DNA from 2 places in the Proteus sp. CA142267 genome. Region 2 is predicted to be linked to the other one. Evidence: predicted binding sites of a transcription regulator. Region 2 holds the regulator's gene; the other holds the start of a gene.
The links. The regulator LexA, encoded in region 2, represses DNA repair genes until DNA is damaged. The targets are predictions, from matches to a motif close to TNCTGTATGTACATACAGNA.
Positions count from the first base shown of each region.

Region 1: a site for LexA is predicted at 2,680-2,699, ahead of C0T34_RS06955 (DNA translocase FtsK 4TM domain-containing protein). Genes of this name have one in related genera too.

Region 1 is NZ_QPMG01000002.1:263,883-268,328, reverse strand. It holds gene C0T34_RS06955 (DNA translocase FtsK 4TM domain-containing protein) at 1-2,612, opposite strand, end outside; gene lrp (leucine-responsive transcriptional regulator Lrp) at 2,745-3,239, opposite strand; gene trxB (thioredoxin-disulfide reductase) at 3,784-4,446, shown strand, end outside.
Region 2 is NZ_QPMG01000015.1:24,213-28,658, forward strand. It holds gene plsB (glycerol-3-phosphate 1-O-acyltransferase PlsB) at 1-1,718, opposite strand, end outside; gene C0T34_RS17420 (diacylglycerol kinase) at 1,849-2,220, shown strand; gene lexA (transcriptional repressor LexA) at 2,348-2,959, shown strand; gene zur (zinc uptake transcriptional repressor Zur) at 3,164-3,694, opposite strand; gene ssb1 (single-stranded DNA-binding protein SSB1) at 3,898-4,425, opposite strand.

The DNA.
Region 1 (4,446 bases), on a different contig from region 2:
TCTTTACCTAAAACAACGGTTAATGGAGAACGGCTATCTCTGAATGCATCGCTATCTAACAATTCACGCATATATACGGTTTGACGTTTTTTATTAGGTAATTCCAGTCCTACATAAGGTTTCCCCGGAATAACTTCAACAATACGTACCGCAATAGCAGACAATGAACGCGCTAAGTCGCGCGATAAATTTGATATACGTGCGGCTTTTACACCCGGAGCAAGTTCAAGTTCAAAACGAGTGATAACAGGCCCCGGTGAAATACCAACAACCTTGGCTTTAACACGATAATCATTAAGACGCGCTTCAATAAGTTTACCAATACGCTCAAGCTCAAACATATCAACAGGCTCATCTTCTACTGGCGGCGTTGTTAGTAAATCCAGAGAAGGCATTGGTGTTGTTGGCTTTTGCAACGGCCTATCATTACGCATCAATAATGGATGAATTAAAGATTGTTGCTGTTGCTGTTGCTGTTGCTGTTGCTGTTGCTGTTGCTGTTGCTGTGCAAAATGCTGCGCTATATTAGGCTGTGGCTCAATACGTGATTGAGGCGCTGCTTGTGGTGTAACAGGTTCAGAAACAATCGGTGTAAATACTGGCTCTATCGGATCTTCATCCAATAGATCATCAATTGGTGAGAATGCCTCTAATGCAGTGAGCTCTCTTTCTAGCTCAATTTTAGGGCTGTACTCTTCCTCTTCTTCATCTCGAGGTGAAATTTGTAAAAATGCATTGCTGGCTGGGTATTCAACTTTTTTCTCAATAGTTTGTGTCGGCTGCGCTGATTGTGAGGCAAACGAATGTTGAATATGAGGTTGATAACCCGTTGTTGCTTGCAATGAAGGCGCTGGTGTCGATATTTGAGGTAAAACCTCATCTTCGTCATCATCTAACGAAACATCATCGCCATAACGATCCTGCAATTGTTGCTTAAATTGTGCTGCCAACTGTTGCTGATATTGCTCATCTTCATCAATATCGTTGTTATTTTCTTCTGTGGAAGAGAATATATTCGCGGTAACTGTTGGCTCATCACTATAATCATCTTGTCGATGACTAAATGAAGATATTGGTGTTGTGACACTTGGCTGATGAGGCTCAATAATATCTTCAGGATCAGTACTATCGTTTTCACCATAACGTTCACGTTGCTGTTCGAGGAATTGCTGGCGCAACTCTTGTTCAAAATTAGCTTGTTCTTGAATATCAGCTAACTCATCTTCAGGTTCAGATTGAACAGCCTCTTCACGACGACGTAATTCGGCTTCACGCTGTGAAGGAATATGAATGCCATAAAGCTCACGACGTGTAGGCAATCGCACTGGATTTGGGCGAGGTAACTCAGGGCCTAATCCTTGTTTAACTTGAGAGCCATGGCTAACAAGAGCACTAGTCGCCACACCTGCTGCCACCGTAGCTGCTTGCGTTAAAGAATCTGTATCAGGTGCTAGAGAGAATGTAGGTTCTGCTCCTCTGCCAGTCGGCATAAAGCTATCTGTTGATACAGATGATGGCTGTACCATAGGTTCATTTTCAACAAACGGCATTACAGAAGGTGTACTTTCTTCTGGTATTGAGGAATAAGTAGGACGTTGAGGAGCATTAATTTCCGATTGAGCTTCTTTTTTCAAGAATGCTTCTGGAATATCAAAACGATAATGTTCTGGTTCTTCTGTATCACTTGGTTGCGAAACTGGTGCTGACATAAGAGGAGCTGGTTGCGCCAATGTTTGTACATGTTCATCTGCTATATCATTTGTTGCAGAGAAAGATGGTAAATCATCTTCTTTTTCTGCTTTAGATTGCAACGTGTCTATCTCTTGCTGACGAGCTAGTTCAAGTGCTGAAGGTGCAGAAAATAAAATATCATCACTCTCTTCTGTTCCTAATTCAGATTGCTGATTTTCTTTTTGATTTGAATTTTCAGCTATTTCTGTAGCAACATCTTGAGTGTCATCTTCCTCTTCTTCATCTGCGTAATCAGCTTCATTTTGGCCTCTATTGGTAATAAAACCAACACTTCCCAAAATAACGGCACCAATTTTTTCTGTGATTGTTAACCAAGACCAACCAGTAAACAGAGTAAAACCAATAGCCCAAACAGATAACAGGGCAAGAGTAGCGCCTAAAACATTAAACCACGGCAATAGAGCTTTGCTAAACAAGCTTCCAATTACACCACCAGAGCTAAAATTATAGATATCATCAAAATTAAGATCAGCTAATGCACAAGAGGTAAAGATCAGAGCCAAGGCACCAATCGTGCGAAGTGCAAGGGAAAAGAAGTCGGTGTATTCACGGTTTTGTTGGTAGCGTAGAGAATTCCAGCACCCAAAAACCACGACGACAGGAATTGCATAGGCAAGTAAACCAAATGCAGAAAATAGAATATCAGCTAACCATGCTCCGATACTGCCGCCTAAATTCTGGATAGGCTCATTCCAAGTGGTTTGTGACCAGCTAGGATCAGAGGGATGAAAGCTAAGTAATGAAACCATTAAAAAGACAGCGCCAATGCCGATAAGGATGAGAATAGCCTCCCAAATACGGCGACGGTTGCTTATCTTTGTTAAACGAATATTTTTATCTTCTGTATATTCCTGGCTCAAAGAGGGCTCTCCAGGTTTAACTTAGGGTGAATTAAAACGGAACAACGCTGAGATGTCCCAGCGTTGAAACTGTATGCATAAACAGGAGTGTACCTAACTTTTTCCTGCTTTGCACCAACCTATTAAGTTGGCTTAGCGAGTTTTAATTACAAGGCGGTTGCTTTGTTTAACTTCTTCCATAACCACGTATGTACGTGTGTCATTAACACCTGGAAGACGTAACAGTGTTTCACCTAGTAATTTACGGTAAGCGGACATATCAGGTACACGAGTTTTCAACAGATAGTCAAAATCACCAGAAACTAAATGACATTCTTGGATTTCTTCAAGTTTCTGAACAGCCATATTGAATTGTTCAAAAACATCTGGTGCACCACGGTTTAGTGTGATTTCCACAAATACTAATAATGATGCATCTAAGTAATGTGGATTTAACAGTGCAGTATAACCAGAAATAAATCCTTGGCGCTCTAAACGACGAACACGCTCTAAACAAGGCGTTGGTGATAAGCCTACACGTTTAGATAGCTCAACGTTTGAAATACGACCATCTTTTTGAAGTTCATTTAGAATATTCCGGTCTATTCTATCAAGATCTTTACCCGGACGTTTTTTATTATCAATCATCTCTATACTCTCTTTCTCTTTTTCTCTTACTTTATTTTCCTATACCCATACCTGTACACCATCAGCATCACTGTCGAAACTTCGGTATCAAACGGTCAGAGCAAACTACCAATCTATTTTCTTTTAATGCCGGATAAAAGTTCTATTTTATCCAAATACTCATTAGCAAATATCATAAAGTAACTATCCGATACCCTGTCTGTCTAAAAAATATTACGTATAACATCCGAGGATAATTATCTTTAACAATCATGTTTTCGCAAATGTACAGCGGATTGTCAAAGCAAATGAGTAAAAATCAGAACAAGGCGCTATGTTATTATCTATATACGCAAGATAAACATCAATTGTAAAGCAAAATGTTTCAGGTTAATTCGATGATGTTAGCCCAATATAACTCTATAATTATTAAACTATATTAGTATTAACTATTGCTAAAATAGCTAAAATATTATGTCTATTTCTCGTCATTGGCTTTTTTTAACGTCTTATTTCTCCTACAATCCCTCAATTCGCATCACGCCTAATCAGAGATGAGGTATACATGAGCACCATCAAACATAGCAAACTTATTATTTTAGGTTCAGGCCCTGCGGGTTATACCGCCGCCGTTTATGCTGCAAGAGCAAACTTAGAACCAGTACTGATTACGGGTGTTGAAAAAGGTGGTCAGCTGACAACAACAACAGAAGTCGAAAACTGGCCCGGAGACCCTGAGGGGCTAACAGGTCCTGGATTAATGGACCGCATGTTTCAGCACGCTGAGAAATTTAATACAGAGATTATCTCTGACCATATTAATAAAGTCGATCTGAAAAACCGCCCATTCCGCCTATTTGGTGATGAACAAGAATACACTTGTGACGCATTAATTATCGCAACGGGTGCTTCTGCACGCTATATCGGTTTACCTTCAGAAGAATCCTTTAAAGGCCGAGGCGTTTCTGCTTGTGCAACCTGTGATGGATTTTTCTATCGTAACCAAAAAGTCGCTGTTGTCGGTGGCGGAAATACGGCAGTAGAAGAAGCTCTTTATTTAGCTAATATTGCATCAGAAGTTCATCTGATCCACCGTCGTGATTCTTTCCGTTCTGAAAAGATCTTAATTAACCGTTTAATGGATAAAGTAAACAGTGGCAATATTATTTTGCATACTGATCGTACCTTAGACGAAGTTCTTGGCGACGATATGGGTGTAACGAAAGTT
Region 2 (4,446 bases):
TTTTTATCAGACACAATCATGTCTGTCGAATAAGGCACATTGCGTAATAATTGCAGATAACAATCGACTTGCTCTAATAGTTGCTCTCTAGTGAGAGCACGCTGACGTGATGCCAACAAGGCTGTTGAAACAAGGTTGATTGCATTAATAGACGCCGCATTATTGATATGAACCATAATATTATCGGCCAGTGTGCTTACTGTTGGGTTTAACCAACTTGGGCGTTGTGGCTCAATTGGGTCAATATCATCACGCCATTGTGGAACAGCCTGATTTAAGTATTGGACAACAGAAATCGGTTCACCAAAGTTCACATAGCCTTGACCAAGGTTACGTAATTTACGTAATCCTCTGACCATCTGCATAAAGCCTTCTTTCTCTTTTGTTGCGCCACGTAACTCTTTGGCATAGGTTGCCACTTCCATAACGTGTTCATATCCAATGTAAATTGGAACAACAGAGATAGGGCGTGTTTCACCGCGTAACATGGCTTGTACAGTCATTGAAAGTGTTCCTGTTTTAGGATCTAACAATCGACCGGTACGAGAACGTCCACCTTCAACGAAATATTCAATCGAGTAGCCACGTGTAAATAGCTCACCTAAATATTCGCGGAAAATGGTGGAGTAAAGCTTGTTACCTTTAAAGGTTCTTCGGATAAAGAAAGCCCCTAAACGGCGGAAAATAGGCCCTGCTGGCCAGAAATTGAGGTTAATACCTGCCGCAATATGTGGTGGTACTAAACCTTGGTGATAAAGCACATAAGAAAGTAGTAAGTAGTCCATGTGGCTACGGTGACAAGGAACATAAACGATTTCATGCCCATCTTGTGCGAGTTTACGTACTCGCTCGGCATTATAAACGTTGATACCTTGGTAGAGCTTATTCCATGTCCAACTTAATACGCGATCACTAATACGCACCGCTTCATATGAGAAATTAGCTGCAATTTCCTCCATGATATCTGTGGCATTTTTACGCGCTTTATCAAGTGAGATTTTCTTCGCTTTTGATTCATCTTCAATCGCTTTTTCAATGGCTTTCGATGAGAGCAATTTATTGAAGAGATCTTGGCGTGCTGGCAATTTTGGACCAACAGCCGCTAAACGCTGACGTGAAAAGTGGATACGCGCAACACGCGCAAGTTTTCGAGCTATACTGGTGTCAGTACCGTGTTCGTTCGCCATTTCACGCATTGAAACAGTGGGTGAAAAACGAACAAAGCTATCACGACCTAACCAGAGGATAGCGATAAATTTTTGGATACCGTTAAGCACACGTAAATGTGGAACGCCATTATGGCCTTCACGACCTGGAGAGCGTCCAAACATCACGGAAACCGGCAACATCTCGATATCAAGATGTGGGTTATTACGATGTGCATCAAGATAAGCGTGGAATGTCTTCACGGAATCTTTACGAGGATCGGGCGAGTAGTAACGGAATACTCTTGGGCCGTCATCAATAAAGACATATGCAGGAAGCTTAGTTCCACTGATTTCGATAGGTTGCAGCGGATCAGGCAATCCTAAAGAGAGACACTGCTGTCGTAATGTCAGTAAGTCCGCCTTTGAATGATAAGGCAGAACATAAAGGAAAGATCGCGACGTATCTAACCCTAATTCAGCGATAGGATCAGTCGGAACTCGTTTGCTTTTTACCAATAATTTTAGTGGTAAATTCAATGTGTTATAATATAGTTTACGCCAAGCTGACATAAATAGTTGTAGCCTCTTATTAGCAATACTTCGAAAGCATAACAGAAAGTCTTTCGTAGATCTGTGGTGCTGTGACAATATTAATAGAGAAAAGTGGCAAAATAATCGTTTGTTTTCGATAGAGTTTATTATGGCTAATCAAAATAAAGGTCTTACCCGAATCATCAAAGCCGGTGGCTATTCATACAAAGGCATTCGTGCCGCTTGGATTAATGAAGCCGCTTTTAGACAAGAAGCAATTGTGACCTTGGTTGCAATTATCCTTTCATTTTTCATCGATGTCAGTGGTCTAGAGCGCATTTTACTCATTGGTTCCGTTGTATTGGTTGTGATCTTGGAACTAGTAAATAGTGCAATAGAAGCCGTTGTCGATCGAATTGGATCTGAATACCACGAATTATCCGGACGTGCAAAAGATATGGGTTCTGCCGCCGTTCTGATCGCTATTATATTGGGATTATTTACTTGGGTAACCATTCTTTGGGGGCATTTCTTCGCATAAAGTTAAAAAATTCGATTTTTGTCGAAAAATAATCCAAAGATGCGTGTTTTATATTCATTTAAGGTTTCAAATCGTCATATACCTGTATATACTCACAGTCTGACTGTATAAACAAACAGGGGGCGGAATGAAAGCATTAACTGCAAGGCAGCAGCAGGTTTACGATTTGGTTCGTGATCACATTTCGCAAACGGGTATGCCACCAACACGGGCTGAAATAGCTTCCCAACTTGGGTTTCGCTCACCAAATGCGGCAGAAGAGCACTTAAAAGCTCTTGCTCGTAAAGGCGTGATAGAAATTGTCTCTGGTGCGTCCAGAGGTATCCGTTTGCTAATGGAAGAAGAGCCAGAAGGACTGCCATTAATTGGGCGAGTCGCTGCTGGTGAACCACTTTTAGCGCAAGAGCATATTGAAAGCCACTATCAAGTTGACCCAATGCTATTTAAACCAAGTGCAGATTTTTTATTGCGCGTTAATGGTATGTCAATGAAAGATATTGGCATTATGGATGGTGATTTACTTGCTGTGCATAAAACGCAAGATGTTCACAACGGGCAAGTTATTGTGGCTCGTATCGAAGATGAAGTGACAGTAAAGCGCTTTAAGAAAAGCGGTAATAAAATTGAACTTCATGCAGAAAACCCAGAATTTTCACCTATTATCGTCGATTTACGCGAACAAAGCTTTACTGTGGAAGGTTTAGCAGTAGGGGTTATTCGTAACGGCGAATGGCTGTAATTTGTACCAACGTAAGTCAATACAACTTATTTTATAAAGATGCAGATGATATGTAAGACCACAAAATCATCTGCATTTTTTTATTTCTAATTTGTATAAAAAAACACCATTTCACTACAAATGTAATTACAATATGATGTGTTTTAATTACGGAGGTGCTTATGACAACGATACAAGTCACCTGGCTTTTTGTATTTTATAAGCTCAACGAGGCTTATAGTCGCCGGTTTTTTTCTGCTTAAGGTTATCATCCATACTGTGATCATGATGGCAACCTTCAGGATGTGTACACTCTTGTGCTTCGTGGCACTGTGAACATAATCCATGAATTTCTATGACGCTATGTCGTAAATGAAATCCACTCTCTTTTGCTAGTAATGAAATTGCATCTTCAATTTTATGGCTATTCTTTTCAGTGACAGATAAACAACGGTCACAAATTAGCATTACTGACGTATGTTCAACATCATCAAAATGATGACAAAGTACATAACTGTTGGTGGATTCTATTTTATGGATAAATCCTTGCTCAAGTAAAAATTCTAACCCACGATAGACAGTAGGTGGTTTTGCTTGTGGCTCAACTTGGCGTAATAAATCCAATAAATCATATGCGCTGATAGCAGAAGGTTGCTGCATTATCAGACGTAATACTGCCAGACGTTGTGAAGTCAGGCGAACACCTCGTTTCTGGCAGATCTTTTCTGCCTGAGCGAGCAATTTCTCTTCATTCATGGGGATAAGATGCTCTCAGACGTTGTTAATGACACAGATCCTATCATATTTTTCAAGAGTAAACCTTTGTGTAAAGTGGGGTTTTGTGAAAATAACTGTGGTATTACGTCCTTTTTAAAAGTATCTGTTGTTAGAACAAAAAACCCAGCTTGAGCTGGGTTAATTTTTTAAGTGATTTTAGATAAATTGTTCTCAAGTAACTATCAGAACGGAATATCGTCATCAAAATCCATTGGTGGTTCATTGTTTGGCGCTGGTGCGGCAGCTGGTTGTTGTGCTGGGCGAGATTGTGCACCACCGCTAAATTGTTGTGATGCTTGTGGCTGTTGTGGTTGACCCCAACCGCCTTGACCACCTTGAGAAGGTGCGCCATCTTGGCCACCACGGCCGCCTAACATCTGCATTGAGCCACCAATGTTAACAACAACTTCAGTGCTATATCTGTCTTGACCACTTTGGTCTTGCCATTTACGTGTTTGTAACTGACCTTCGATATACACTTGTGAACCTTTACGCAGATATTCGCCCGCAATTTCCGCTAATTTGCCGAAAATTACCACACGGTGCCACTCGGTTTTTTCTTTCATTTCACCGGTTTGTTTATCGCGCCAGCTTTCTGATGTTGCCAGTGTTAGATTGGCAACTGCACCGCCACTTGGCATATAACGGATTTCTGGATCCTGCCCTAAATTACCGATAAGAATAACTTTGTTTACGCCTCTGCTCGCCATGTGAGGTACTCCTGCGAAAGT